DNA from 2 places in the Paraburkholderia sp. EB58 genome. Region 2 is predicted to be linked to the other one. Evidence: riboswitches for the same ligand, from Rfam matches in the RefSeq annotation. Region 2 holds a riboswitch; the other holds the start of a gene.
The links. A riboswitch is a leader RNA that binds a small molecule or an ion and turns the genes downstream of it on or off. The one in region 2 is predicted to bind glycine.
Positions count from the first base shown of each region.

Region 1 (15,459 bases), on a different contig from region 2:
TGGAGAGGTTGGCCGGATCGAACACGAGGGCCCAGCTATCCACCGGTGCGTCGGCGCCGAGAGCCTTTTGCACGGCCTGCACGTTATAGCCGATACCGTCGGTGCCGTATGCCCAAGGCACACCGTACTGGTTGCCCGGATCGGCGTCGGTGATCATCTTCATCAGAACCGGGTCGAGATTCGCCAGGTTAGGCAGCTTCGATTTGTCGAGCTTCTGGTATACGCCGGCCTGAATCTGCTTGGCCATATAGTTCGAGGTCGGCACCACGATGTCATAGCCCGAACTGCCAGCCAGCAGCTTGGCCTGCAGCGTATCGTCGCTATCGTAGTTGTCGTACTTTACGTGGATGCCATCCTGCTTCTCAAAGTTCGGAATCGTGTCTTTGGCAATATAGTCCGACCAGTTGTACACGTTCAGATCGGTGTCGGCCGCAAGCGCCGGTGAGACCGACAGCGCTGTAAAGCTCGTAACGGCGAGAAGCGCGGCCCCCGCGACCGCATGACGAAGATGACGTCCAGTATGACTAGCGCTCATGACTTTTTTTCCCTTGAAGTTAAAGTCCCGGTATGAGCGCGTGTCGTGATGCGCCCATGCCGGAAAAGAACTGCCGTTACGAAATTCCGAGTTGTTGTGCGGTCGCGTCAATGGCCTTTTTCGCCTTCGATACGATCTCGTCGATTTCCTGCTTCGTAATCGCGAGCGGCGGCGACAGCAGCATCCGGTCGCCGGTGGCGCGCATGATCAGATTGCCGTTGAAGCAGAAGTCGCGGCAGATCGTGCCGACCTCGCCTCCGTTGGCAAAACGCTTGCGCGTTTTTGGGTCCTGCGCGAGTTGCAGGCCGGCCACCAGCCCGACACCGGCGATATCGCCGATGATCGGATGGTTCGCAAAGGTGTCGCGCAGTTTCTTCTGGAAGTACGGGCCGGTATCGGTCTTGACGCGCTCGACGATTTTTTCGTCGCGCAACAGCTTCAGGTTGGCGACGGCCACGGCGGCTGCGACCGGATGGCCGGAGTAGGTGAGGCCATGATTGAAGTCGCCGTTTTCGATAATCGCCTTGGCCACGCGATCATGCAGACCGACTGCGCCCATCGGCACGTAGCCACTTGTCAAACCCTTGGCGAGCGTGATGAGGTCCGGCTCGAACTCGAAGTGCTGATGCGCAAACCATTCGCCGGTGCGACCGAAACCGCCGATCACTTCGTCCGCGACCAGCAAGATGTCGTACTTGCGGCAGATGCGCTGGATTTCCGGCCAGTAGGTGGACGGCGGGAAAATCACGCCGCCTGCCCCCTGGAAAGGCTCACCGATAAACGCGGCGACATTCTCCGCGCCGATCTCGAGGATCTTTGCTTCGAGCTGCTGTGCACGGGCGAGGCCGAATTCTTCCGGCGTCAGATTGCCCTCGGCCTCGCCGAAGTAATACGGCTGGTCGATATGAACGATGTTCTCGACTTTCGACGGCATCTGCTCATGCATGTAGCCCATGCCGCCCAGCGTGCCGCCGGCGATTGTCGAGCCGTGATAGCCGTTCCTGCGCGAAATCACGTACTTCTTCGCGTGCTTGCCTTGCGTCGCCCAGTATTGATGAACGATGCGCAGCACGGTGTCGTTGCCTTCCGAACCGCTGTTGCAATAGAAGAAGTGGTTGAAGGGCGCCGGCGCCAGTTCCGCGAGCAGCGCGGACAGTTCGATCACCGGCGGATGCGTGGTCTTGAAGAAGGTGTTGTAGAAGGGCAGTTGCTGCATCTGCCGGTAAGCAGCGTCCGCGAGTTCCTGGCGGCCGTAGCCGACGTTCACGCACCACAGGCCCGCCATGCCGTCGATTATCTGATTGCCTTCGGAATCCCACAGATACACGCCCTTCGCCTTGACGATCACACGGCTGCCGGACTTGTTCAGCGACCCCATGTCCGAAAACGGATGGATGTGGTGCGCCGCGTCGAGCGCGCGATATTCCGCAGTGCTGCGTTGTTGCGAAACCTGTGCGGCTGCGGCCGGCTGGGTCGGTTGCACGTATGCGACTTCTTCGGTTCTGTAGCTCATATTGCCTCCAGTTGTTCTCTTTGCCTGGGCGCGTCTTAAACGTGGAGCAGCAAATGCCGGCGTTCCCACGAACTGATCACGCGGAAGAACGCTTCGTATTCGGTTTCCTTCAGTGCCAGATAGGCCTTGACGAATTTCTCGCCGAGCACTTCGGCGATCGGTTCGCACGCGCCCATCAGCGTCAAACCCTCTTCGAGATTGCGTGGTAATTGGTAGGGCAGTTCGTAGCCGTCGCTGATCAGCGGTTCGGTGGGGCGCAGACCTTGCGTCATGCCGAGGTAGCCGGCCGCGAGCGTGGCGGCAATCGCGAGGTACGGATTGCAGTCGACGCCCGGAATGCGGTTTTCGATGCGGCGCGCAGCCGGTCCGGAATGCGGAATCCGGAAGCCCACCGTGCGGTTGTCGTAACCCCATGCCACATTGATCGGTGCCGCCATGAAGCGAGACAGCCGACGGTACGAGTTGATGTACGGTGCGAAAATCGGCATCAACGCCGGCGTGTATTTTTGCAGGCCCGCGATATAGCCGTCGAACAGTTGTGTGGGCTTGCCGTCAGGGCCGGTGAACAGGTTGTGCCCGCTTTCCTCGTCGATGAGGCTCTGATGCATGTGCATCGCCGAGCCCGGCTCGTTTTCCATCGGCTTGGCCATGAACGTCGCATACATTTTGTGACGCAGCGCAGCCTCGCGCACGGTGCGCTTGAACAGGAACACGCTGTCCGCGAGCTTGAGCGGATCACCGTGCATGAAGTTGATTTCCATCTGCGCCGCGCCGACTTCGTGAATCAGCGTGTCGACTTCGAGCTCCTGAATGTCGCAGTACTCGTAGATGTCTTCGAACAGCGGATCGAATTCGTTGACCGCTTCGATCGAGTACGCCTGGCGGCCCGTCTCCGGACGCCCGGTCCGGCCGATCGGCGGTTGCAGCGGCAGATCCGGGTCCTTGTTCATGTCGACCAGGTAGAACTCGAGTTCCGGCGCGATAACCGGTTTCCAGCCACGGGCCTTGTACAGTTCGAGCACCTGACGTAGCACCCGGCGCGGCGAGATGGCAACCGGCGTACCGTCGAAGTGCACGCAATCGTGAATCACCTGCGCGGTGGGATCGACTGCCCATGGGATCAGGCGAATGGTTGATGCATCGGGAACGCAGACCATGTCCGGATCGGTGACGCCGGTGAGCGTTCCGTCTTCCGGATAATCCCCCGTGACGGTCTGGATCATCACCGCTTGCGGCAGGCGCATGGATTCGCCGGATTCGAACTTGCTGCGCGGAATGATCTTGCCGCGTGCGATCCCGGCCATGTCGGGAATGATTGCTTCGATCTCGGTGATGCGGTGTTGCTTCAGAAATTCGTCGATGTCTTGCATGATTGTTCTCTCGGTTTTTTGCGCGGACCGGCTCAGGCGTGCGTGGCGGCGGTGGATGCCGCGCCGTGGCCGGCCCTGGTGCGCATTCGATCGCGGCATGCATCGCCGAACGCCCGGAAGATCGCGGTGGACAGCGCGTCGCTCGCGTGCTTCCACTCGGGGTGCCACTGCACACCCAGAGCGAAGGCGCGCGCATCCTTGACGCTCACCGCTTCGATCAATCCGTCCGGCGCAGTGGCTTCGGCCACGAGGCCGTTGCCCAGCCGCTCGACGCCTTGTCCATGCAAGGAATTCACCCGCGCCTCGTTCGCCCCCGCTGCGAGGCGCTGCAGCAAGCCGTCTCGTGTCAGAGCGATTGAATGCGACGGTGCGTATTGCACGTCCAGTTCGTCTTCCTTGTTCTCACGGTGGTCGTTGAAGCCAGCCACCGCGTGAACGCTTTGATGCAGCGTCCCGCCAAACACCACGTTCATTTCCTGAAAGCCGCGACAGACGGCGAGGACGGGCACACCGGCGTCGATCGCCGCGATGAGCAGCGGCAGCGTCGTCGAATCGCGTGCGGCATCGTGCAGCGTGCCGGGCGCACTGGCGTGGCCGCCATAGTGGTGCGGTTCGACATTCGAATAGCTACCGGTAAACAGCAATCCGTCGACCGCCTCAAGAATCTCGGCGGTGGCCTGACGGTTGCCGAGCGCGGGCAGCAGCATCGCCAACGCCTGTGAGCCTTCGACGACAGCGGCGATGTACTTCTCGCCGACCGTGTGCGACGGGTGCACTCCCATCATCGTTCTGTCGGCCGTGACGCCGACCAGAGGTCTGGTTCGCATGACTAATTGAATGGACGTGTTTGTTACCCGCGGGATGCGGCATGAACAACGTTAAAACAGGCGCGGCACGATTCCGCAGCCGTGCGCAGGGCGCAAAGCCACCAGAAGTGCAGGCGGAGGTCGTTAGCGGACCATGCCGCGCGTTGCTATCAGGGAGACCGTTCGATTCAGCCTGTTATCTGGCGCGACTGATGAGGCATGCGCAGGCAACAGGCGAAACAGCGCGTGCATAAGCGCACACGCCAACTAAGGCGCGCTCAGGCAACAGGTGAACCGAACGGTAAAGGGAGGGAGGCGCTACGGCAGCAGCGAAGCAACCTCGTCCGTGCGCACGGCTATGAAAGCGCGCGCAGAGACGGAATTGTGACGTCGGACGGAACGGCGGGACAGGATCGTGAAGACGGACAGGAAGCGGCGAAACGCAAGGCTGCCGTTGCTGCCGTCGGCGATGGCGCCTTCAGGACGAAGACATCTCGCCTGACTGCGTTCCCACCTAACCAAAGGGCCTCGGACTCTCACGATTACACTCGACTAGCGACGTTGAAAGTATTGAACGCCTCGCCCAGGAAACGCACCGTGCGTTTAAAGAAACGTGACGCGGGATGATCGCCGGGTATCCTCGCGAACCAGAATAAACCCGGTTCGCTGCGTCGCAATACACTCGGTTGAGCGTCTGTGACGTGGGCATGACGATCGCCTGTGAACCAGCATATACGAGCCAAAATTGCCGTCAAATCATTTTTATACAAACTTTATCAGGGCTTACCCGAGGCAATAGGCCGAAACCCGTGGGTTGGGTATGCTCGTTGCGATACTCAGTATTTCGAATTGCTCGCAGGGTTTTCCCCAGCAGCGGCGGCGTTAAAGTGATTAGAATATTCAACACTCGCGAGTGTCATGCACGACCCTTGCCTGGTCCCTGCCTGTTTCTTAAACCGGTTCATCCACTCTGAGAGTGCAGCGATGTCCATCGAAGTAGCGACCCGCTTGCAGTACATCCGTAAGAAGAATGGCCTGTCTCAGCGCGAGCTGGCCAAGCGGGCAGGGGTCACTAACGGCACCATTTCGTTGATCGAACAAAATCGCGTGAGTCCCTCGGTCGGGTCGCTGAAGAAGCTGCTCGAATGCATCCCCATGAGCCTCGCCGAGTTCTTTACGTTCGAGGTCGAAGCGGACCGCTCTGTGGTGTCGCGCCGCGCCGACATGCCGAATCTCGGCAACGAGTCGATCGAGTTCTATCTCGCCGGTGCGGGCGTGAAAGACCGCAACATGGGCATCCTGCGCGAGGTCTATCAGCCGCTCGCGGACACAGGTCCGGAAATGCTGGTGCATACAGGACACGAGGGCGGCGTGATCGTCAGCGGTCAGATGGAATTGACTGTGGACGGTGCCACGTGGCTGCTCGACCCTGGTGACAGCTACTACTTCGAAAGCCGCCTGCCGCACCGTTTTCGCAATCCCAGCGCGGAACACGTCTGCGAAATCGTCTCGGCGAATTCCCCACCGAGCTTCTAGACATTCCGCGTCAACATCGTTGCGACGCGCGTGATGGCTGCAAGGGCGGTCCTCACGTTGGACGTCGAACGCATAACATTGAGGCATCCTGATGGAAAAGACTCTGGCTTACTGGCAAGACAAGGCTGCAACGCTTTCAATCGAAGGCCGCGCGTTTATCGACGGCGAATATCGCCACGCGTCGAGCGGGCGCACCTTCGATTGCCTGAGCCCGATCGATGGCAAGCTGCTCGTCAAGGTGGCCGATAGCGCCGCTGAGGACGTGAACGCAGCGGTCGCCGCGGCACGCCACGCCTTCGACTCGGGTGTGTGGTCCGGGCTGAATCCGCGCAAACGTAAAGCGATACTGCTGCGCTGGGCCGGCCTGCTGCGCGAGCATCTGGACGAGCTATCGTTGCTCGAGACGCTCGACGCTGGCAAGCCGATCGGCGATACGACTTCGGTGGACGTGCCGGGCGCGGCCTATTGCGTCGAATGGTTTGCTGAAGCGATCGACAAGATCGGCGGCGAAGTAGCGCCGGCCGACCATCATCTGGTAGGGCTCGTCACGCGTGAGCCGATCGGCGTGGTGGCGGCGGTGGTGCCGTGGAATTTCCCGATCCTGATGGCGTCGTGGAAGTTCGGCCCAGCGCTGGCTGCGGGTAATAGCGTCGTGCTAAAACCTTCCGAGAAGTCACCGCTGACGGCGATTCGTATCGCGCAACTCGCGCATGAGGCAGGTATTCCGGCGGGCGTGTTCAACGTCGTGCCAGGCGCGGGCGAACCGGGCAAACTGCTCGCGTTGCATCCCGACGTCGATTGTTTGGCCTTCACCGGCTCGACCAACGTCGGCAAGCTGATCATGCAGTATGCGGGTCAATCGAATCTGAAGCGCGTGTGGCTCGAACTCGGCGGCAAGTCGCCGAACATCGTGATGCCCGACTGTGCCGACCTCGACCGCGCCGCGAATGCTGCTGCGGGCGCGATCTTCTACAACATGGGCGAGATGTGCACGGCGGGTTCGCGCCTGCTCGTGCATCGCGACATCAAGGATGCGTTCCTCGACAAGCTGATCGCCGCTGCGCGCAGTTATACGCCGGGCAATCCGCTCGACCCGAAGACCTCGATGGGCGCGATTGTCGATCAGGTGCAACTGGACCGCGTGCTGAGCTATATCGAGGCGGGTCGTGCGGAATCGAAGCTGCTGCTCGGCGGCGCTCGCGTGAAGCAGGAGAGCGGTGGCTACTATATCGAGCCGACCATCTTCGACACTCAGGTGGATGCTAAAATTGCGCGTGAAGAAATCTTCGGACCGGTGCTGTCGGTGATCACGTTCGACACAGCTGAAGAAGCCATCAGGATTGCCAACGACAGCGAATACGGTCTCGCCGCCGCAGTCTGGACCTCCAACCTCACCACCGCTCATGAAATGGCGCGCAGCTTGCGGGCGGGTACGGTATGGGTCAACTGCTACGACGAAGGGGGTGATATGAACTTCCCGTTCGGCGGCTACAAGCAATCGGGCAACGGCCGTGACAAGTCGTTGCACGCACTGGAGAAGTACACCGAGCTGAAGTCTACGCTGGTGCGGCTGCGCTAAAGGATTCGCAAGCCAGCGTGGCGGTGCGCAACTGAAGCACCGTCGCGTTCCCAATGAATCCGAAGCCGGGCGATACGCGCACAACCTCAGGAAAACCGCGCGTGTTGCCGGCATGTTTTATCAGGTCATCCCATGACTGAACTCCTCTATGGCGACGGTGCAATCCGCCGTCCGTCCCTCTACGGATCCTCGATCGAAAATACCTACGCGGGCGTGCTGTCGTTTATGCGACGCAAGTACACGCGCGAACTTGCCGGGGCCGACGTGGTCGTCTCCGGTGTGCCGCTCGATCTGGCGACCACCTTTCGCTCCGGCGCGCGTCTTGGTCCAGCCGCGGTGCGGGCGGCTAGCGTGCAGTTATCCGAGTTGCATCCCTATCCGTGGGGTTTCAACCCGTTCGACGATCTTGCCGTGACCGATTACGGCGACTGCTGGTTCGATGCGCACAATCCGATGACCATCAAACCGGCCATCGTCGAGCATGCCCGCACGATTCTGCGATCGGATGCGAAGATGCTGACGTTGGGCGGCGATCACTACATCACGTATCCATTGCTGATCGCCCACGCCGAGAAGTATGGCAAGCCGTTGTCGCTGATCCATTTCGACGCCCACTGCGATACCTGGGCCGACGACAGTCCAGACAGCCTGAACCATGGGTCGATGTTCTACAAGGCGGTGAAGGACGGCCTGATCGATCCGAAGACGTCCGTGCAGATCGGCATTCGCACGTGGAACGACGACTTCATGGGCATCAACATCCTCGATGCCGCGTGGGTGCACGAGCACGGCACGCGGGCGGCGGTGGAGCGGATCATGTCGATTGTCGGCGAACGTCCCACGTATCTGACCTTCGATATAGATTGCCTCGATCCGGCCTTTGCGCCGGGCACGGGCACACCGGTGGCCGGTGGCTTGTCGTCCGCTCAAGGGCTCGCCATCGTGCGTGGCCTGGGTGGCGTGAACCTGATTGGCGCGGACGTCGTCGAAGTGGCCCCCGCCTATGACCATAGCGAGATCACAGCGATCGCAGCGGCGCACATTGCGTGCGATGTGCTGTGCCTTTGGCGGCAGCGCAAGGTAGCCGGCACGCGTTGATGTTGTAGAAGCGGTGCAACCGGCGTTAGCTCGCGGAGGACGCTTCGCGAGGCTGACGCCGGCCTTCGAGCAGGCCAAGCGTATAGATGGCGAGCGCGCCACTTGCGAGCGCGAGTTGCCACATCAGCATGTCGCTGCCGAGTGCATTCATTGCGAAGCCGGCGAACAACGGGCCAGCAATCGAGCTGATCGTGAAGGTTAGCGAAACCAGCCGCATGTTGCGCGTCAACGCGGCTTTGTCACCGCTTGCGGCGGAAAACATCCCCAGCGTGATAAATGCGCTATTCATTCCGCCAAGCAACACTGCGCTTGCAGATAGTAGCCACGACGCGGGCGCGGCCAACGCAAACGAAACGACTGCGAGGGCGCTTGTTGCAGCGCAGACGACGACCGCGGCAGCGAGACTGGCGCGCTGGGCGAACCAGCCAACAGGAAACTGCAGCGCCATTCCTCCGATACCGAAGCAGGTGAGCAGGGTCGCTGTTTGCGTCGGATTGAGCCCACGTCCCTCTGCAAATAGCGGAAAGAGACCGTAGAGCGCGCCATCGCCAAGACCACCGAACGCCACCACGACCATGCCGAGACAGACAAGCGGGCCGATTGCCGTGGCCTTGGTGGCCCTGGTACGGTTGACAGCGGAGCGCCGGGCGGACAATTGAGGTTGCGACGTTTGCTTCTGTCCTTGCGCCGTAGTTAGAACGTGCTGATCCGGCTGGAAATAGCCTGAGGAGCGTGAAGCGGTACGGCCGCTCGGGTCGGAAGCGGTCAGCCATAGCGGAATCGCAGCGGCGAACGTGAACGCGGCCCCCGCGACAAAAGTGATCACGCCGTCGACTGCATACCAAGCAGAGAGCGCGGGCCCGATCACGCCGGCCGCCGCGATCAGCGCTTCATGAATACCGACTACCCGGCCGCTCGCTTGCGCGGGCACGAGGCGATAAAGCCAGGTTTCATTGGCAATCCAGCGCAGGCCGATGCCGAGTCCGGTCAGCATGCCGGGGATCAGCCACCAGGGCCACGCAAGCCAGCCTATGGTCGCGAACGCGCCGATACTCGCGGCAAGCCCTAGCGTAACGGTCGCCTTTGCGCCGATTCGCTCTGCCAGATGAGGCGCCGCCAGCAGTCCCGCCACCATGCCGGCCCACTGCGCAGCGGAAAACAAACCGGCGCGCGGCGCATCGAGGCCGTGATGCGCCAGCCAAACCGGCAACACCATAAAGCCCATCCCGAACTGACCGATCTGCGCCAGCGCGGACACGGCGGTCAGCGCACCAATCGCATGCCAGCGCACGGGCGTGGCGGAAGTCATGAGTCGCTCCGCTCGGGCATCGGCAAGCCCTGTTCGCGGCATTCAACCGGGCAGCCTGCTTTGAGGCAGGGGCCGTCGTCGCACAAGCGACATAACTGCATCGCATGCGCGGGGTCGCGGGTTTCATGCCAGAGAATCTTGATCAACAGGTCTTCAAACACGGCGCGCTCGTCGTCATCGAGTCGGCCCACCACGCGCTGCAGCATACGTTCGCGCGCCGTCTGCATGCGCTTCGCTTCGCGCCGGCCTGCGGCAGTCAAAGCGAGCGCCACGGCGCGTTTGTCGGCACCGGGCTTCTTCTCGATCAGACCCGCCTCAACGAGACCCGCCACCGCGCGGACTGCCGCCGGATGCGATAGATCGACTGCATCGCGCAACACTTCAATAGACGAATCCGGGTATTGGCCGACTGCATTGAGCATCGCGCGCGCCGTGGCGCCAGCGAGCGCGGCCACGGTGTTCTGCGCGTTCATCTCATCTGTCACCAGCAGGGCGAGCACGCCGAGCAGGTTTTCTGTGCGCTGCGTCATGGCTATGTCTCAATGTGTGCAGTCTGCATATATGCATGATGCACATATCTAGGCGACGATGCAAATTTATTTTTGACGCGCCGGCGCAGCTTGAAGCCACCGCTTAAGACCGCCGCTTAAGCCCGCTATGCGCGTGTCGCCGCAATTACATCGGCCACGCCCGCCGCGGTCGCCGCTGAAAGCGTCCAGCCAAGATGTCCGTGTCCCGTGTTATAGAACACGCCGGGCAAGCGGCCTTTGCCGACCTTCGGCAACATGCTGGGCAGCATCGGACGCAAACCGGCCCACGGGATGACGCGTGACGTATTCACCTGTGGAAAACAGCGGCGCGTCCATTCAGTGAGCGGAGCAATCCGCTCGGCGCGGATATCGCGATTGAAGCCGTTGATTTCGGCCGTGCCGGCCACGCGAAAACGGTCGGTGCCAAGGCGGCTCGTGACGATCTTCGCGCTGTCGTCGAGCAGGCTGACCCAGGGCGCGCCTTGCTGGCTCGCGGCGTCATCGAGGCAGACGGTGATCGAGTAGCCTTTGACGGGGTAGATGTTGACGCGGTCGCCGAGCATCGATGCAAATGCGCGGCTCTTGACCCCGGCGCAGACGACGATCTGCGCAAACGTCTGCTGAAAAGGCTCGCCCGCTTGCGTCGCGGCGACGCTGAAGGTTCCGGCGGGGTCGCGTGTGATCGAGTTGATCTCCGTGTCGTAGCGGAATTCGACGCCGTGACGCTCGCACGCCTGCGCGAGGCCGCGCGTGAACTTGTGGATGTCGCCGGTCGAATCGGATGGCGTGAAAAAGCCGCCGTGAAAGGTGCCGTCGAGCGCCGGCTCGATTTGGCGGATTTCGGCCACGCTTACCGGGTTGCGATCGAGTCCGCCTTCGTTCAGCAGCGTATTCACCTTCGCGGCCGCATCGAATTCCTTGCGAGTCTTGTAGACATGCAGAATGCCGCGCGTTTCCAGATCGAAATCAATCTGCTCGCGCGCTGCAATCGAAAACAGATGCGCGCGCGCGGCAATCGCCAGCCGCACGGTTTCGATGGTGTTCGCACGATAGTTCGGTATTTGCCGCAGAAATTCGCCCATCCACGAGTACTTGTGCCAGCTCGGCAGCGGATTGAGCAGCAACGGCGCATCGCGAGTCAGCATCCAGCGGAGGCCTTTGACGATCGTGGCGGTGCTGTTCCAGACCTCGGCGTTGCTGACCGACAACTGGCCGCCGTTGGCGAATGAAGTTTCCATCGCGGCATAGCGGTGGCGTTCAAACACCGTAACGTTGAAGCCGCGTTGCGCGAGGGCGTAAGCAGTCGTGACGCCGGTAATGCCGGCGCCAATAATGGCGATGCGTGACATGTCATGGTCCAGAGTGAGTGAGCAGGGCCGTTTCCGGCTTCCATGCCCCATCTGTCCATGTACCTGAGAGTTTCTTTCTGCGCGCATCCCGTTGCCGGGTGGGCGGAAATCCCCTTCGGTGGGCGCGTAAAGCGCCGCTCTCCAGATGTTCCGGCTGGGCGGTCCTTGTGCCTGAGAGTTTCCGGGGCGGTTGCTCCGTCGGCGCCGTCAGCGCATTGCTGCGTGACAGTCTCTCCCGCGACAGCGTGTAGAACGGCGTAACGGTAGCTGTTGGCAATAAATCCGGCAAGCGTTTTTTTCGTGGTTGCGCTTTTTTCCTCGCGCGTTTCTCCCGTCTAACGACACGTTCGAAGCGCGTGTGCCGGGCCGCTGCGGCGCTGTCAGGCGACTGCGCGACCGTGGCTTTACTCGCCGCTTATTTGCAGATTACGCATCAATCGTATAACCTTGCTCAGGTTCGCCCGCCCAAATCCAACCATCGGCCACCGTGAAGGACATCCTCTCCCTCAAGCTCTACACGCGCGTCGCGCGGCTCGGCAGTTTCTCGGCGGCTTCGCGCGAATTCGGGCTGTCGCAATCGCAGGTGTCGCGCATCATCGCCGACCTGGAGAGCGACCTCGGTGCGCGCCTGCTCACGCGTACAACGCGCGCGGTCGTGCTGACTGATGCGGGCGCCGAGTTTTTGTCGCGTCTCGATCCGATCCTCATGGCGCTCGAAGATGCGGAGCAGAGCGTGCGCGAAGGCAGCGAACTGCGCGGCATTTTGCGCATGAGCATGCCGAGCAGCATCGCGATCCGCCACGTCATCCCGCGTGTCGCGCCTTTTCTGGCGCGTCATCCGGAACTGCGGCTACACGTGTTGCTGGGCGACCGCCCGCAGGATCTCGTCAAGGACGCGGTGGATGTCGCCATCCGCCTCGGGCGTCTCGTGGATTCAAGCGCCACGGCCACGCTGATCACGCAGATTCAGCGTGTGATCGTCGCGTCGCCTGACTACATTGAACGCCACGGCGCGCCGGTAACGCCTGATGAGTTGACACAACATCGCATCGTTGGCGGACCGGCGTCAGTGGTCCCCGCCGGATGGAGGTTTGCGCGTGCGGGCGAGGAGGTGGTGGTCGATCTGGAAGCGATTTTCTCGACCGACGAGAATGAGGGCGCGGTCGCTGCTGCGGCGGCGGGAATCGGCATCACTTCGACCAGCGAATGGGCTTGCCGCCGCGAACTGGATGAGGGCTCGCTCGTCAGGCTGCTGGTCGACTGGAAGACCGCCGACATCCCTGTGCACGCGTACTTTCCAATGGGCCGGGCAACCCGCGCCGCGGGACGCGCGGTTGTCGAGCATCTTATGGCCGAATTCAGGCGCGGACAGTACGCCGCCTCGCCATCTATGCATCCCATACATAAGACATAGCAGAAACGGATGGCTACCGCCGTTGGCGGCGCACTGTTATCTTTCCCTTCATGACGCAACCGGTTGATCGAGGCCGGGCTTGCCGACAAGTTGGCGTTCGGGCGCCCCTATATTGCCAACCCAGATCTGGTGGAACGGCTTGCCACGGGTGCGCCGCTGGCCGAGTTCGACTGGCACACGGTGTATGGGTCGGGTCCGCAAGGCTATTCCGACTATCCCGCGCTCCGCCTCGCCAATGCTTGACCAACATCGAGCGGCGATTTGATTCATTCACTTTCATCGAGACTGACATGAGCAAAACGACACCGGAACAGAACAAGGCCCTCGTCCTCGAGGCATTCGATACGCTTTTCAACAAGCGCGACTATGCGGCTGCCGAACGCTTCTGGTCGGATCGCTACATTCAGCATAGCGCGCATATTGCGCCGGGACGTGAAGGCCTGTTTGCACTGATCCGCTCGGCGCCCCACACGTTGCGCTACGAGAACCAGCTCATTGTGGCCGAAGGCGACTACGTGATCGCACACGGCCGCTTCTCGGGAAACGGCAGACCAGCCGCGTGGATCGCAGCGGACGTCGTACGCTTTGAAGACGGCAAGCTCGCCGAACACTGGGACGTGCTGCAAGACGAAGCAACTCAGGCGCAATCCGTAAGCGGCCTGCCGATGTTCGGCGACCGGTTCCCAGGTTAAGCACTAACGCATTCATTTCCGTAACACTAACCCTTGCAATATCACTAAGGACTCCGTCATGAAACTCAGCGGAAACACGATCTTTATTACGGGCGGCGGTTCGGGCATTGGCCGTGGACTGGCCGAGGCACTGCACCAGCGTGGCAACAAGGTGATCATCGCCGGACGCCGGCGTAGTCATCTCGACGAGGTGGTGGCCGCAAACCCCGGCATGGCGGCCATCGAGCTGGACATTACCGATGCCGCAGGCATCGAGCGAGTAGCGGCACAGCTGATCAAGGACTATCCCGATCTCAATGTGGTGATCAATAACGCGGGCATCATGCAGCCGGACACTTCCGCCGGCCGGGTCGACGATGCGCTGATGGTCTCCACCATCACGACCAACCTGATGGGGCCGATCCGTATGACGTCCGCGCTGATCGACCATCTCAAGACGAAGAACGATGCCGTGGTCGCCTATACCAGTTCGGTACTGGCGTTCGTGCCGCTGGCCGTGACGGCGGTGTATTCGTCGACCAAGGCGGCGTTGCACTCGTACGTCATGTCGCAACGCTTCATGCTGCGCGATACCACCGTGCGTGTACTCGAAATCGCGCCGCCGTGGGTGCGCACCGATCTGATGAACAGCCGCGAAGCCGAGCAGGCTATGCCGCTGGATGTGTATATCGATGAAACCATCGCCGTTCTCGGGACCGACTCGAGCGAGGTTCTGGTCGAAGGCGCCAAGCTGTTCCGCGGCAACCCCGGTCCGGGTGAGCATGATTTTGTGCACGGCTTTAACGCACAAATGGTGGAAGTGTTCTCGGGGTGAGCTAACGGATTTTAAGGGACCGCGGTTAGCCATAGAAATTAAGCATTGCTTATTTAATAGAATGAAGCCAAAGAAGGCTGCTGGAGAAACGTAAATGAACGAGCTGAAGATCTCGATACTCGGCACCGGCGACATGGGCGGCGCGATCGCCACGGCGCTCAGCCGCAGGACGCGCCACTCGCTACGGCTGCGCGGGGCGCAGCCTGGCAGCACGTCGGCGCTCAGGTTGATCGACGCGCTCGGCGTGACGGAAGCGTCGAAGGAGGACTTTCTCGCCAGCGATATCGTATTCGTCGTCGTACCGGCGGCGTCGATCGAGGAGGCGGCCGCCTTCTTGAACGGTTATCAAGGCATCGTGGTAGCAGTATCCGTATCGGGCAGCGTCGGACGGGATGGCCTGCCAAGTTCCGCTGAGCGCATTGCAACGGCACTGCCCGAGGCCACCGTGGTGAGCGCGTTTACGTCGATCTGGTCCAACGTCATTCGCGAGCCGGGTACGTCAGGCAAGACCAGTGTATTCGTCAGCTCGGACGACGATAACGCGAAAGAAGTAGTGTCGCGCCTCGCGACGGAACTCGGATTCGAGCCGATCAATGGCGGTGCGCTCTCGATGGCACTTTACGCCGAGGTGATGGGCATGTTCGCCGTGCGTCTTGCAATGGACTCAGGCTACGGCCGCACGATCAGTTTTCATGCTTTCAACGCCGGGTGACCAATGACCCAATCTATCGAGGCGCCGACCCACTCAGCCGCTCCTGTCGCAACCGGAAAGGCCCCTGGCGCCCTCTATTGGCTAGCGCTTGGAACATTTGCTGTCGGAACTGAGGGTTTCATGATCGCGGGATTGCTGCCGACAATCGCTGCCGATCTGGCTATCAAGGTTTCCACTGCCGGACAACTGGTCACAATCTTTG
Region 1 covers NZ_JBNDMQ010000009.1:19,342-34,800, forward strand. The annotation lists gene P3T40_RS14845 (polyamine ABC transporter substrate-binding protein) at 1-535, opposite strand, end outside; gene P3T40_RS14850 (aspartate aminotransferase family protein) at 612-2,048, opposite strand; gene P3T40_RS14855 (glutamine synthetase family protein) at 2,084-3,418, opposite strand; gene P3T40_RS14860 (gamma-glutamyl-gamma-aminobutyrate hydrolase family protein) at 3,451-4,245, opposite strand; gene P3T40_RS14865 (hypothetical protein) at 4,543-4,764, opposite strand; gene P3T40_RS14870 (cupin domain-containing protein) at 5,209-5,760, shown strand; gene P3T40_RS14875 (aldehyde dehydrogenase) at 5,852-7,339, shown strand; gene speB (agmatinase) at 7,472-8,437, shown strand; gene P3T40_RS14885 (MFS transporter) at 8,463-9,746, opposite strand; gene P3T40_RS14890 (MarR family winged helix-turn-helix transcriptional regulator) at 9,743-10,276, opposite strand; gene P3T40_RS14895 (D-amino acid dehydrogenase) at 10,402-11,625, opposite strand; glycine riboswitch at 11,667-11,780, opposite strand; gene P3T40_RS14900 (LysR substrate-binding domain-containing protein) at 12,113-13,039, shown strand; gene P3T40_RS14905 (hypothetical protein) at 13,103-13,282, shown strand; gene P3T40_RS14910 (nuclear transport factor 2 family protein) at 13,330-13,731, shown strand; gene P3T40_RS14915 (SDR family oxidoreductase) at 13,790-14,545, shown strand; gene P3T40_RS14920 (NADPH-dependent F420 reductase) at 14,640-15,257, shown strand; gene P3T40_RS14925 (MFS transporter) at 15,261-15,459, shown strand, end outside.
Region 1: another riboswitch for glycine. It lies ahead of P3T40_RS14895 (D-amino acid dehydrogenase); the one in region 2 lies ahead of gcvT (glycine cleavage system aminomethyltransferase GcvT).

Region 2 (15,459 bases):
CGCTCGGCGCTTCACAACAATGCCCGCCATCTCGCAACGCTCGAGCAAGCCGAGAGCGTTCAGCGGGAACGCCGTACCGCACTATTTGCAACGGACTGGATGTGTCAGCTACGCAGTCATTCGTCGCCGATACCGCCGCAAGAAGTCGTCGCAGCCCTGTTGAGTGACTCGCCGACAGAAATTGAAAGAGCGGTTGTCGCACTGCAGGCCGAGCCACAACTGCACAGCACGCTCGAAAACTGCCGCTCGTATGCACAGAGGCTGGTGGCAGAAGTCCGCGCGGGGGGCCATTCCCTGCCCGACATCGACGACAAGTTGCGCATCCTCCTGTAAATCGTCAGGACACGACCATGGACCTAGCCGGCAAGACCATATTTATTTCCGGTGGCAGTCGCGGCATCGGACTCGCAATTGCCCTCAGAGCCGCACGCGACGGCGCGAACGTCGTGATTGCAGCCAAGACCGCCGACGCGGACACGCGTCTCGAGGGAACGATTTATACGGCAGCTGCCGCTATAGAAGCTGCTGGCGGCAAGGCGCTCCCGCTTGTTGTGGACATTCGGGACGAAGAACGCGTGAAAGCCGCAGTTGCCGAGGCCGTCGGGCGGTTCGGTGGTATCGACGCCTTGGTGAACAATGCCAGCGCCATTCGACTGACTGGCACGCTGGATACGCCCGTCAAAAGGTATGACCTGATGCACGGAGTCAACGGCAGAGGCACGTTCGTGTGCGCACAGGCATGTCTGCCGCACCTCCTCAATTCGGCAAACCCGCACATCCTTACACTGTCGCCGCCATTGGTCCAGGACGCGAAGTGGTTTAGCGATTTTCCCGCATACACCATCGCAAAGTACACGATGAGCCTGTTCACGCGGGCGCTTGCTGGCGAATTCAAAAACCGTGGTGTCGCAGTCAATTCACTGTGGCCCCGAACGGCGATCGCGACCGCTGCGGTGCGAAACGAGATTGGCGGAGCGGAAATGATTGCGGCGTGTCGCAAGCCAGAGATTGTCGCCGACGCGGCCCACTATATCCTGACGCGTCCAGCCAACGAGTGTTCGGGAAACTTCTTTCTCGACGACGAAGTCTTGCTGGCAGCGGGTGTGCGCGACTTTGCACAGTATGACGTGCAGGCCGGCGCTGCGCTGCAAGCAGACTTCTTTGTAGAGGCATTGCCAGGCATGCTGCCCTCGGACAACATGACAAAGCGCAGCAGGCCCTCGTGAGATTCGGGCGTAGACGATAAGCCTGTTTAGCGCGCAACGACGTTTGCCGGTGCGCGTCAGCTACCGTTAATAGCGGTGATAGTAGCCTCCTTCAGGAACAACGATGCAGCCGCTCAACGCGGTTCCGAGACATACAGCCATCAGCATCAGCGCAAGAATTCGTTTCATACGTGCCTCACTTGTTAGTAGTGAAGCCAATATATTTGGCGCGCAGATTACCAGTGTGTTTGTGTGTAACGAGACGTGTGGGTTGAAACAGCTCGCCGGCGCGAGCCTTCTCGCAAATCGCGTCCGAAGCGAAATATTCGGTTTCGAAACTCACAAGTCCATGGTCAAGATTGCGGTGATCTGCTGCGGTCGCTGATTCGATGACGATGCCCACGGGCGAGCGTTGGTCGAACGGAGACAGTCGCGACGCGAATGCCACGTTCACGACTGAAGGGTCGCGTCTTACGTGAAATTCGGGGGGAGCGGGAACAGGTGGATTCGTCAGAACCCTTGTCAGAATTGGTGCGCCCGGCTGGGATCGAACCAGCAACCCCTGCCTTCGGAGGGCAGTACTCTATCCATTGAGCTACGGGCGCTTCAACACGAAAGCGCCACGAAAGCAGCGCCAAAGCGAGACCGAGAGGATACCCGGTTTCCGGCAACCCGTCCACCGGCCGCCCTGGAGAGGCCCCGCCGGCGCCCGCCCCAAGGCGCCGTCCGCCGCCGCCGATTCGGGTAAACGCCCGCTGAAGACCCTCAGCCGCCGCTCGCCGCCGCCGAAACTCTGCGTCTATAATCGTCCGTGGCTAAATAATCAAAAGGTCGTTGCCGTCACGCTGTACCGCTCACAATACCCACGGGAGACGAGACAAGCATGAGCGAAGCACCAAATCACGAAGCCCCGATCAAAACGCCAGGACAGCTCATTGCCGCGATCATCGCCAGTTTTGCGATCCCGATCGTCATCATCGTCCTGCTAGCGGTCTACGCCGACAACTGGACCCGCACCGGCGCCGGCACCGATAGTCTCTCCGACGCCGAGGTCAGCGCGCGCATCGCGCCGCTCGCCCAGGTCGACATTCGCGACGCCAACGCGCCTCGCGTCTACAAGACTGGTGAGGAAGTCTACAAGGCGGTCTGCTCGGCCTGTCACGCCACCGGGGCGGCAGGCGCACCGAAATTCACCAACTCCGCCGACTGGGCGCCGCGCATCGCGCAGGGCTTCGACACGCTCTGGCATACCGCCTTGACTGGCAAGGGCGCCATGCCCGCACGCGGCGGCACCAGTCCGGACGACTACAGCGACTACGAGATTGCCCGCGCCGTCGTCTACATGGCGAACAATTCGGGCGGCAATTTCGCCGAGCCGCCGGTGCCGACCGCGGCGCAAGCCGCTTCGGGCGCAGCCGCAGCGGCAGCACCCGCATCGGGTGCCGCAGCAGACGCAGGCGCGGCGGCTTCCCAGGCTGCGGCCGCGCTTGCCGCCATCGCCAGCGCACCGGAAGCCCCGCCCGCCGGCGCCACGCCGAGCGCCGACAGCGCGCAGGCCGGCAAGGCGCTCTACGAGCAGGTTTGCCAGACGTGCCACGCCGCCGGCGTGCTCAACGCGCCGAAGTTCGGCGACAAGACCGCCTGGGCGCCGCGCCTCAAGGATCCGATGGACACGATTTACAACTACGCACTGCACGGCAAGGGCGCGATGCCGCCCAAGGGCGGGTCGAACGCGTCGGATGCGGACGTGAAGGCCGCCGTCGATTACATGGTCAGCGCGGCGAAATAAACACCAACCCCGCTTCATTTCGTAGCTGGAAAACAAAAATCCCTGCACCGTGGCAACACGGGCAGGGATTTTTTACGTGCTAATAACGGGCGATAGGCCAGCAGGCGGCGGCAAAGGCGTAACGCCAAGCCCAGCCACCAATCAAGGCTTCTGCAACAACGCCTTCAAACTCGCGAGCCGATCCTTCGGCGACATCGGTGCCTCTTCCGCCGTCGGCGGCGGTGCCTCGTCCAAACCCATTTCGGGAATAAATCGCGACGGCTCGCACACTACCGTCTCCCGCGCGCGCTTCCTCTTCTTGCACCAGTTCAGGTGCAGACTGCGCTGCGCGCGCGTAATCGCCACGTACATCAGCCGGCGTTCTTCTTCGATGCGCGCGTCGTCGATCGGCGCGTCGTCCGAGCCGCCGCGGTGCGGCATGATGCCTTCCTCGACGCCCACCAGAAACACGTGCGGATACTCGAGTCCCTTCGACGCATGCACCGTCGAAAGCCGCACCGCATCCGGATCTTCTTCCTTGCCTTCGAGCATCGACATCAGCGCGACCGTCTGGATCAGGCCGAGCAGGTTCTTGCCGGTATCCGCGAGACCATCGGCGTTGTCATAGCCAGTGACCTCGGACCCCGCCGCCGGCTCAGGCTTGGTGCCCTTGCGCTTCAACCACTCGATAAACTCCAGCACGTTCTGCCATTTCGACTGCGCCTGGCGCTCGTCGAACGCGTCGTACAGGTAGGCCTCGTAGTGGATCGCGTCCATCAGGTCGTTGAGCACCTCGGAGGCGGGATCCTTGTCCGCGCGGTCGGTCAGGCGCTGCATGAAATCGCAGAAGGTGCGCAGCGGCTCAACCTGACGCGCCGACAACCGCGCCTCGATGCCGCCCATATACACCGCCTCGAACAGCGACACCTTCGCCTGACCCGCGAACGACCCGAGCGCTTCGAGCGTCGTATTGCCCACACCACGCCGCGGCGTGGTGATCGCGCGAATGAACGCAGGATCGTCGTCGGCATTGGCGATCAGGCGCAGATACGCGCAGATATCCTTGATCTCGGCCTTGTCGAAGAACGACTGGCCGCCCGACAGCACATATGGAATCCGCTCGCGCCGCAGCACCTGTTCGAAGATGCGCGCCTGGAAATTGCCGCGGTACAGGATCGCGTAGTCGCGGAACTGCGCGCGCCGCTCGAACTTGTGCGCGGACAATCGGAACACGACGGATTCGGCTTCGTGCTCTTCGTCATTGCAGCCGGTCACGGTGATCGTGTCGCCCATACCGTGCTCGGACCACAGCTTCTTCTCGAACAGCTTCGGGTTGTTCGCAATCACGTTGTTCGCGGCGGTCAGGATGCGCACCGTCGACCGGTAGTTTTGCTCGAGCTTGATCAGATGCAGCTTCGGGAAGTCCTTGCTGAGCTGGCCCAGGTTCTCGAGCGTCGCACCGCGCCAGCCGTAGATGGCCTGGTCGTCGTCGCCCACCGCCGTGAATGCCGCGCGCGGCCCGGCGAGCAGCTTCACGAGTTCGTACTGGCACGCATTCGTGTCCTGATACTCGTCGATCAGCAGATAGCGCAGTTTGTTTTGCCAGCGCTCGCGCACCTGCTCGTTCTTCGCGAAGAGCTCGGCGGGCACGCGGATCAGATCGTCAAAATCCACCGCCTGATACGCGTGCAGCGTCGCCACGTAATTACGGTAGACGATTGCCGCCTGATGTTCATCCTCATTGGCGGCAATCGCAATCGCCTCTTCGGGCATGATCATGCCGTTCTTCCACAGCGAGATGATCGACTGGATCTTGCGGATGAACCCCTTATCCGTCGAGCCGACCTGTTCCTGGATCATGCCGAAGCAGTCGTCCGAATCCATGATCGAGAACTGCGGCTTCAGGCCGACGTGCTCAGCCTCCTGACGCAGGATCTGCACGCCGAGCGAGTGGAAGGTACACACCGTCAACTGATTGACCGGCACCTTGCGGCCTTCCTTGCCGGGCGTGGTCAGCGTCTTGCCTTCGAGCAGCTTGCCGACACGCTCGCGCATTTCCGCCGCCGCCTTGTTCGTGAAGGTCACGGCGGCGATATGGCGCGGCTCGAAGCCTTTGACTTCGATCAGGTGCGCAATCTTTTGCGTAATCACGCGCGTCTTGCCACTGCCCGCGCCGGCAAGCACGAGACAGGGACCATCGAGATAGCGCACCGCTTCGTTTTGGGCGGGGTTCAGGCCTGCGGACATCGTCTGTGGATGGGGTCTTACGGTTGAGAGGGGAAGTGCGGCGGCAGGTCGGCTGAGCCGATTCGCGCGAGAGGAGCGATGTTAACACGAAGCCCGCACCGCCCTCGCGAGCGCCGCGCCGCGTGCCGCCCTAAATTGCCAACCGAGCTGCGGGAACAAGCGCCGCGCGGGACATGCCACAATTAGAGGCCGCGCGCCGCCGCCGCGGTGGCAAAGCGGCGCGCCTTTTTTGCAGGAAACTCACATGTCTGCACCGCTGAAAACAGGATTGATGGGTTACGGTTTCGCTGGCGCAACCTTCCATGCACCGGTGATCGAACATTGCGGCCGGGCCACCGTCGCAGCGATTGCCACCAGCAAGGCCGAGCAGGCCAGCGCCGACTATCCGCGCGCCACCGTCGTGCCCGATCTCGAGGCTCTCCTTGCCCTCGACGACATCCAGTGCGTCGTGATCGCGACGCCGAACGACACCCACTTCGAACTGGCCAAACGCACGCTCGAAGCGGGCAAACACGTGGTGGTCGACAAGCCGGTCACGCTGACGGCCACAGAGGCCATGACGCTCGCCAATCTGGCACTGGCGCGCCGCCTCACCTTCGCGCCGTTTCACAACCGTCGCTGGGACGGCGATTTCCTCACCGTCCGCGATCTGCTCGCGAGCGGCGAGTTGGGCCGCGTCACCCACTACGAATCGCACTTCGACCGCTTCCGTCCCGATGTGCGGCCGCGCTGGCGCGAGGAAGCGTCGCGTGGCGGCGGCCTGCTGTTCGATCTCGGGCCGCATCTGATCGACCAGGCGCTCGCGCTTTTCGGCACCCCGGTCACCGTGTCGGCCACCGTCAAGACGTATCGCGACGGGGGCGGCGCGCCTGATTACGTGCATCTGCAACTTGGCTATGAGGGCCTCGAAGTCGTGCTGCACGCCAGCGCTCTCACCGCGCTGGCGCCGCCGCGCTTCGCAATGGACGGCACGCGCGGCAGCTACGTCAAACGCGAACTGGACACCCAGGAAGATCAATTGAAGGCCGGTCTGCGGCCGGGTGACGCCGGTTTCGGTGGCGGCAACGCGGCTGGCCTCCTGCGCGTACTGGACGCCAACAATCAGGAAGTCGAGCGCACTTTGCCCACTCGCGACGGTGACTACGTCGGCTTCTATCAGGCCCTCGCCGCCACGATCCTGGATGGCGACCGCTTCCCGGTTAGCCCGCAGGACGCCGTCGACGTCATGACGATCATCGAACTGGCCGCGCGCAGCGAAGAGGAAGGCCAGCGTCTGCCGTTCGAACGCATTCGTTGAGATCGCCGCGCAAGTCACCTTAAATCTCGGCTTACATGACGGTAACCTCTGGCAACAGTTCCGAAAGGAACGCTCCGTTACAATATGTTGCTGAGTTCAGGTCATCGGGTGGCACGGCTTGGCCGTTGCTATCCGGTATCGATCTGACCATCGATCAAGAAAAGACGACGACAAGGAGTTGGTATGCAACGTTTCATCCGTGCGCTGGCTGGCTGCGCGCTGGTTTCTTCGCTGGCGGCCTGCGTGGTGACGCAGCCGCAAGCACCGGCACCGCATCCGGACGCACACGAAATTGCCGTACAGCGTCTCAGGCAGGTTGACGGCCGTGCCGACAACCTGAGCCGCCGCATCGACGCTCACGTCAACGCAGGCGCATATCCGCCCCCGCAAGGTGGCGCACTGCATCATCGCCTCGACGTGATCCGTCAGGAAGCGCACGACATGGCTGCACAACATGGCGGCGGCCTGTCCGGTGACGAACAGCGCGTGCTGAATCAGGAACTCGACGGCGCAGCTCACGCGATCGGCGAGTAATCCTCTCAGCAATCTGCCGTCTCGGTACAAGCGCGGGGGTCGCTCCTCGCGCTTTTTTTTGGCGTGCGCGGTGTGCATTGCACCACCCCGCCTTCCTCCGAAGCCTCCATTTGACAAGCCTCCGGGCCTCGCGTACATTCGCCGCACGCGTCGGGAGAGCGCGCTGGCTGCTGTTGTTTTCGCAGGCCGCGCCGCCGAAGGGGCACACCCGCAAACTCTCAGGCAAAAGGACCGACTGCGTCGAAGAACCCGTCTGATACCGGCATGTTCCGGGCTTCCATCAGGCACCGGTTTTTCGCACTCTGGAGAGCGGCAGTAGCCACCGGCATCGAACGTCATCGAGCCAGGCAGGCTGCCCACCGAAGGGGCGCGCGTTTCGCCGTGACGGCTTGCAAAAGCTCACGGCAGCGCAATCTCTCAGGTATCGAGGACAGAGGGGTCATGCAAGGCATCGCTCGCAGGCATTCCGGCCGCGAGGGATCAAGCCGCATGGCCTTTTTTGTTTCGCGAGATTGCCTGAGGCCCTGATGAACGAACTCAAACACACCCCGCTTAACGCCACCCATCGCGCGCTGAACGCCCGTATGGTCGATTTCGGCGGCTGGGACATGCCCGTCAACTACGGCTCGCAGATCGACGAACATCGCGCCGTGCGTACCGACGCCGGCATGTTCGACGTGTCGCACATGTGCGTCGTCGATTTCAAAGGCGAGCGCGTGCGCGCCTTCTTCGAACACGCGATTGCCAACAACGTCGGCAAACTGCAGACGCCGGGCCGCGCGCTCTACTCCTGCCTACTAAACCCGAACGGCGGCGTGATCGACGATCTGATCGTCTATTACTTCAGCGAAGATCATTTCCGTCTGGTCGTCAATGCCGGCACCGCCGAAAAAGACGTCGCCTGGTTCGGCAAGCTGAACGCCGAAGGCAACTACGGCCTCACCATCACGCCGCGCCGCGATCTGGCGATTGTCGCAGTCCAAGGCCCGAACGCCCGCGACAAAGTCTGGCAAGTCGCGCCGTCCAGCCGCACCTCGACCGAACTGCTCAAGCCGTTTAACGCCGCCATCGTCGACAACACGCCGTTCGGCGAGTTGATGATCGCCCGCACCGGCTACACCGGCGAAGACGGTTTTGAAGTCGTGTTGCCGGCCACTTCCGTCTGCGAGTTCTGGGACGCATTGGTGCGCCAAGGCGTGCGCCCAGCCGGGCTCGGTGCGCGCGACACGTTGCGTCTCGAAGCCGGCATGAACCTCTACGGCCAGGACATGGACGACAATGTCTCGCCGCTGGACGCCGGTCTCGCCTGGACGGTTGATCTGACTTCGCCGCGCGATTTTGTCGGCAAGTCGAAGCTCGAAGCGGACGGTTGCCAGTGCGCGTTCGTCGGCCTGATCCTGCAGAAGGAAAACGGCAAGGCGGGCGGCGTGCTGCGCGCCCATCAGAAGGTCGTCACGCCGCACGGCGACGGTGAAATCACCAGCGGCACGTTCTCGCCGACCATGCAGGAATCCATCGCCTTCGCCCGCGTGCCGAAGGAAGTGAAACCCGGCGATATCGTTCACGTGCAAATCCGTGATAAAGCCCTTCCCGCAAGCGTGGTAAAACTGCCATTCGTGCGCAACGGCAAGGTGCTTGCTGCTTAAGCCATACCGTCGCGTACGCGCCCACACTTTTAAGTCATTCCCGAACACACCGCATAGGAGCATCCGATGAGCATCCCGGCCGATCTGAAATACACCGAATCGCACGAATGGGTCCGCACCGAAGCAGACGGCACGCTGACGGTCGGCATCACCGACCACGCGCAAGAAGCGCTCGGCGACATCGTCTTTTTCGAAGTCCAGGAACTGGGCAAGACCGTCAGCGCAGGCGACACCGTCGCGGTCATCGAATCCGTGAAAGCCGCTTCCGATATCTACGCGCCGGTTTCGGGCGAAATCATCGAAGCGAACACAGCCGTGGCCGACACGCCGGACTCCGTCAACAGCGCGCCGTATGACAGTTGGCTGTTCAAGATCAAGCCGGCAGCGGGCGCAACGCAAGAACGCCTGATCGACGCCGACGCGTACAGCAAGTCCATCGGCGAGTAAGTTATTTCAAACCCGCTTTAACCGTCAGGTGCGGCGTCCGACGAACGCGGACGGCCGCACCACCAGGAACACCCCATGAAGCTCGAACACCCGGATCGTCTGATGAACCGCACTCCTCTCTCGCTCGCCGCGCTCGAAGTGCATGACGCCTTCGCCGAACGGCACATCGGCCCGGATTCGGCCGACCAGCAAGCGATGCTCGAAGCCCTCGGCTTCGCGTCGCGCGCCGCGCTGATCGACGCCGTGATTCCGAAGACGATCCGCCGCAGCGAAGCGCTGCCGCTCGGCCCCTTCGCGCAACCGAAGAGCGAAGCCGAAGCACTCGCCGCGCTGCGCGAACTGGCGGACAAGAACCAGGTGTTCCGCTCGTATATCGGGCAGGGCTATTACAACGCGCACACCCCGACGGTGATCCTGCGCAACGTGCTCGAAAACCCCGCGTGGTACACGGCTTACACGCCGTATCAGCCGGAAATCTCGCAAGGCCGTCTCGAAGCGCTGCTGAACTTCCAGCAGATGATCATCGACCTGACGGGCCTCGCCATCTCCAACGCATCGCTGCTCGACGAGGCCACCGCCGCCGCCGAGGCGATGACGCTGCTGCAACGCGTGGGCAAGCCGAAGTCGAACGTGTTCTACGTAGCCGACGACGTGCTGCCGCAAACCATCGAAGTGGTGAAGACACGCGCCACGCCGGTGGGCATCGAAGTGAAGGTCGGTCCGGCTGCGGGCGCTGCCAGCGCCAACGCCTTCGGCGTGCTGCTGCAATATCCGGGCGTGAACGGCGACGTGCGCGACTACCGCGCGCTGGCTGAAGCCATCCACGCAGCGGGCGGCCATGTGGTGGTCGCCGCCGATCTGCTCGCCCTCACCGTGCTTACCCCTCCGGGCGAATGGGGCGCGGACGTGGCCGTCGGCAACACGCAGCGCTTCGGCGTGCCGGTTGGTTTCGGCGGCCCGCACGCGGCGTACCTCGCCGTGCGCGACGAATTCAAGCGGCAAATGCCGGGCCGTCTGGTCGGCGTGACCGTCGATGCACAAGGCAAGCCCGCCCTGCGTCTCGCGCTGCAAACGCGCGAACAGCATATCCGCCGCGAAAAGGCGACCTCGAACGTGTGTACCGCGCAAGCGCTGCTCGCGATCATGGCCAGCATGTACGCGGTCTATCACGGCCCGCATGGCCTGAAGACGATTGCACAGCGCGTGAACCGCATCGCCTCGCTGCTCGCAGCGGGCGCGAGAAAGCTCGGCTATACGCTCGTCAACGAGACGTTCTTCGATACGCTTACGTTCGAAACCGGCGCCCGCACCCAGGCATTGCATGACGCGGCGACCGCCAAGCGCATCAACCTGCGCCGTGTGAGCGATACGCGCGTCGGCATCTCGATCGACGAAACCACCAAGCGCAGCGATCTGGCCGATCTGCTGGCCGTGTTCGCGCAAGCGGCGTTCGTAAGCGAAGTGCCGCAAATCGACGCGCTCGACGCCGAACTGCCCGCAGAAAGCACCGTGCCGGCCGCGCTCGAACGCACCAGCGCGTACCTCACGCACCATGTGTTCAACCGTCACCATTCGGAAACGGAAATGCTGCGCTACCTGCGCAGCCTCTCCGACAAGGACCTGGCGCTCGACCGCTCGATGATCCCGCTCGGCTCCTGCACGATGAAGCTGAATGCGACCTCGGAAATGCTGCCGGTCACGTGGCCCGAGTTCGGTCAGATCCACCCGTTCGCTCCGGCCGAGCAAACGGTCGGCTACCGCGAAATGATCGATCAGCTCGAGCAGATGCTCGTGGCGGCAACCGGTTACGCGGCTGTGTCGCTGCAACCGAACGCCGGCTCGCAAGGCGAGTACGCGGGCCTGTTGATCATCCACGCTTACCACGCCTCGCGTGGCGAAGGGCACCGCAACGTCTGCCTGATCCCCGCTTCGGCACACGGCACGAACCCGGCTTCGGCACAGATGGCCGGCATGCAGGTGGTCGTCGTGGCATGTGATGCCCAAGGCAACGTCGACATTGAAGACCTGAAGGCGAAGGCCGCGCAACACGCGGACAAGCTGGCGGCGATCATGATCACGTATCCGTCGACGCACGGCGTGTTCGAAGCGAACGTGCGCGAAATCTGCGAAATCGTGCATGCGCACGGCGGCCAGGTCTACGTGGACGGCGCTAACATGAACGCGATGGTCGGCCTCTGTGCACCGGGGCAGTTCGGCGGCGACGTTTCGCACCTGAATCTTCACAAGACCTTCTGCATTCCGCACGGCGGCGGCGGACCGGGCGTCGGTCCGGTGGCAGTCGGCGCGCACCTTGCGCAGTTCCTGCCGAATCAGACGTCGTCGGGTTACGAACGTGCGCCGCAAGGTATCGGTGCCGTGTCGGGTGCGCCTTACGGTTCCGCTTCGATTCTGCCGATCTCGTGGATGTACATCGCGATGATGGGCGCGAAGAACCTCACCGCTGCGACCGAGACCGCGATCCTCAACGCCAACTACGTCGCCAACAAGCTCGCGCCGCACTATCCGGTGCTGTACTCGGGCCCCGGCGGTCTGGTCGCGCACGAGTGCATTCTCGATCTGCGTCCGATCAAGGAAACCAGCGGCATTACCGTCGACGACGTCGCCAAGCGTCTCGCCGACTACGGCTTCCACGCGCCGACCATGAGCTTCCCGGTGCCGGGCACGCTGATGGTCGAGCCGACCGAATCGGAATCGAAGGAAGAACTCGACCGCTTCATCGAAGCGATGACGGCAATCCGCGAGGAAATTCGCGCCGTCGAGGAAGGCCGCTCGGATCGTGAAGACAACCCGCTCAAGCACGCGCCGCACACGGCAGCCGTGGTGATCGCGGATGACTGGAAGCATGCTTATGCGCGCGAAACTGCGGCATATCCGCTGCCGTCGCTGATCGCGAACAAGTATTGGCCGCCAGTCGGCCGTGCCGACAACGTGTACGGCGACCGCAATCTGTTCTGCTCCTGCGTGCCGATCGCGGATTACGCGTAACGCCGCTTTAGCAACTGTCTCGAACCGCGCACCGCCTTACAGGTGGCGCGCGGTCCTGTCGTTCGCGCCCGGGAACGGCTAACATCACACACCGAATCAGCCCAACGAAGGAGTTTCGCATGGTGCGAAAGGTGCTAATGATGGAAAGCCGGAGCTATTCACGGCGCATGCCGTCCTGGCAGGCAGCGGGCACGCCGCTCGCGACGCTGCTGCTGGTGTGCGGCGCCGTCATGCTGCCGATGCGGCACGCCCGCGCAGCGATGAATTTTTGTGCAGCGCCTGCGCTGCAGACGAGCGAACGCACCAATGCCGATCCCGGCGTCAAGGCACTTGTCAGCAATGTGGAAGCGCATCTGAACGACCCGGCCCATGCCGTGTCCAAACTACATACCGAAGGCACGCTGCCGCACGAGGGCATTTACGATCAAAGCGTCGAAGCGGAGAAGGATCTCGACCTGTTGCGCGACGCCGCGCTCGCCTGGCGCGCCACCAGCGACGACCGCTATCTGAAACTGGTCGACCGTCTGCTGTACGCGTGGGTGACTACGTACCAACCGAGCTTCAACCCGATCGACGAAACCCAGTTAGAAGGCTCGATCCTCGCCTACGACATGACCGCGAGCGCGTTGCCGGTGAAGACCCGTAACGCGTCCATGGCGTTCCTGACAAAACTCGGAAACGGTTACATCGCGCAGATCGACGCGCAGCCGCGCCCGCTGACCGGCACGTTTCGCAACAACTGGCAGAGCCACCGGATCAAGCTGATTGCAATGGCCGCGTTCACGCTCGACAACCGCAAGATGATCAACGCGGCGCAGCGTCTGTTTGTGGAACACATTGGCGACAACATCGAGCCGGACGGTTCGACGATCGATTTCAAGGAACGCGATGCGCTGCATTACGTGGCCTACGACTTACAGCCGCTGGTAACCGCGGCGCTAGCGGCACGCCGCCACAACCGCAACTGGTTGCCGGAGAAGGGAAGCAACGGTGCGACGCTGGCAGCCGCACTCAACTGGTTGACGCCCTACGCATTGGGCACGAAGACGCATGAAGAATTTGTGCATTCGGACGTCCCGTTCGATGCAAAGCGTCGCGAAGCCGGCTTGCCGGGCTATTCGGGTCAGTGGGATCCGAAGAACGCGACGGAACTGTTTCACCTGGCTGCGCGGCTCGATGGCCGCTATACGCCGATCGCGCTGCATCTGGCGCCCACTCCGCCCGCGTGGCTGGCCGTGTGCCTGCCGCTACCGGCGCGGTAGACCCGATTCATTCTTTTGCAGGAGCAGTAATGGCAGTCAGTGTGTTCGACCTCTTCAAAATCGGCATTGGGCCGTCCAGTTCGCATACGGTCGGGCCGATGCGCGCGGCGCTGATGTTCGTCCAGGGGCTCGAGCGCGACGGACTGCTTGCGGCCACGGCTTCGGTGAAGGTGGATCTGTACGGCTCGCTCGGCGCAACTGGCAAGGGCCACGGTACGGATCGCGGCGTGATGCTCGGCTTGATGGGCGATGCGCCGGATACCGTCGATCCGGATACGATTGCGCAGCGGCTGGAAACGGTGCGCACCTCGCGCTCTTTGGCGCTGCTCGGCACGCATCCCGTGCCGTTCGTGCAGAAGGATCACATTTCGTTCTACCGTCAGGCGCTTACCGAGCATCCGAACGGGCTCAAGCTGCGCGCGTTCGACGCGCAAGGTGAGACGCTGCGCGAATCCACATATTTGTCGGTGGGCGGAGGGTTTGTCGTCACCGCAGGCGCGCCGAATACCAAGGTGCTGAGCGCCGTCGATCAACTGCCGCATCCGTTTCGCAGCGGCAATGAACTGCTGGCGCTGTGCAAGGCCACCGGTAAGAGCATTGCGCAGTTGATGTGGGAAAACGAGCGCGTGTGGCATACCGAAGAGGAGACACGCACGGGCCTGCTGAAGATCTGGGACGTGATGCAGTCGTGTGTCGCGCGCGGCTGCGGCATCGGCAATCCGGATGCGGACGGTACGCTGCCGGGGCCTTTCCAGGTGAAGCGGCGCGCGCCGCAGTTGTATCGCTCGCTGTCGGGTAATCCGGAACTGGCGCTGCGCGATCCGTTGTCGATGGTCGACTGGATCAATCTGTACGCGATTGCCGTCAATGAAGAGAACGCGGCCGGTGGACGTGTGGTCACCGCGCCGACTAACGGCGCTGCTGGGATCATTCCGGCGGTACTGCATTACTACACGCGCTTCATGCCGGGTTCGAACCAGCAGGGTGTGATCGATTTTCTGATGACCGCTGCGGCGATTGGCATTCTGTACAAACTGAATGCGTCGATTTCGGGCGCAGAAGTGGGCTGCCAGGGCGAAGTGGGCGTGGCCTGCTCGATGGCTGCGGGCGCGTTGGCTGCGGTGATGGGCGGCACACCGGAGCAGGTTGAGAACGCCGCGGAAATCGGCATGGAACATAACCTTGGGCTGACCTGCGATCCGGTGGGCGGCATGGTGCAGATTCCTTGTATCGAGCGTAACGCGATGGCGTCGGTGAAGGCGGTCAATGCGGCACGGATGGCGCTGCGTGGCGATGGCAGCCACTATGTTTCGCTGGACTCGGTCATCAAGACCATGCGCGAAACCGGCGCAGATATGAAGACCAAGTACAAGGAAACCTCGCGCGGCGGCTTGGCGGTGAATATTGTTGAGTGTTGATCTCATAAGGCACGAGGTGCATTGCTGACAGCACCCTTGCGGCACACCGCCGTTGATGCGCCGCGGCATGGCCTTCCCCGTGACACCAGCCGCCCAGTCGGCGTAAGCTGTCGAAGCCCGTCGGCCACCCTTTGGCCGACCAGCCGACCGACCCGACTGGAGGCTTCATCGCAATGCCGCTGCCGAATGTTCCCGCTTCCGCCACCACCACTGGTGCGCGACTTGTAGTCGATGCCCTGCTGACGCATGGTGTCGAACGTGTGTTCTGTGTTCCCGGCGAGAGTTTTCTTGCCGTACTCGACTCGCTGCACGATGAGACCGAACGCATCGAGACCGTCGTCTGCCGGCACGAAGCTGCCGCGGCCAATATGGCCGAAGCAGTCGGCAAGCTCACCGGTCGACCCGGCGTCGCGCTCGTCACGCGCGGCCCCGGCGCGACGCACGCCTCGATAGGCGTGCACACCGCGTTCCAGGATTCGACGCCGATGATCCTGCTGATCGGCCAATGCGCGCGTGAGCATCTGGACCGCGAGGCCTTCCAGGAAATCGACTATCGACGCATGTTCGGCCAGATGGCCAAGTGGGTCGCGCAGATCGACGATCCGAAGCGTATTCCCGAATATCTGAGC
Region 2 covers NZ_JBNDMQ010000002.1:346,658-362,116, reverse strand. The annotation lists gene P3T40_RS04275 (tryptophan leader peptide) at 1-333, shown strand, start outside; gene P3T40_RS04270 (SDR family oxidoreductase) at 351-1,226, shown strand; gene P3T40_RS04265 (hypothetical protein) at 1,402-1,608, opposite strand; tRNA gene P3T40_RS04260 (tRNA-Arg) at 1,735-1,810, opposite strand; gene P3T40_RS04255 (c-type cytochrome) at 2,089-2,994, shown strand; gene P3T40_RS04250 (UvrD-helicase domain-containing protein) at 3,136-5,220, opposite strand; gene P3T40_RS04245 (oxidoreductase) at 5,465-6,517, shown strand; gene P3T40_RS04240 (hypothetical protein) at 6,701-7,051, shown strand; glycine riboswitch at 7,193-7,295, shown strand; glycine riboswitch at 7,344-7,495, shown strand; gene gcvT (glycine cleavage system aminomethyltransferase GcvT) at 7,579-8,697, shown strand; gene gcvH (glycine cleavage system protein GcvH) at 8,764-9,144, shown strand; gene gcvP (aminomethyl-transferring glycine dehydrogenase) at 9,220-12,150, shown strand; gene P3T40_RS04220 (alginate lyase family protein) at 12,270-13,412, shown strand; gene P3T40_RS04215 (L-serine ammonia-lyase) at 13,442-14,830, shown strand; gene P3T40_RS04210 (thiamine pyrophosphate-binding protein) at 15,004-15,459, shown strand, end outside.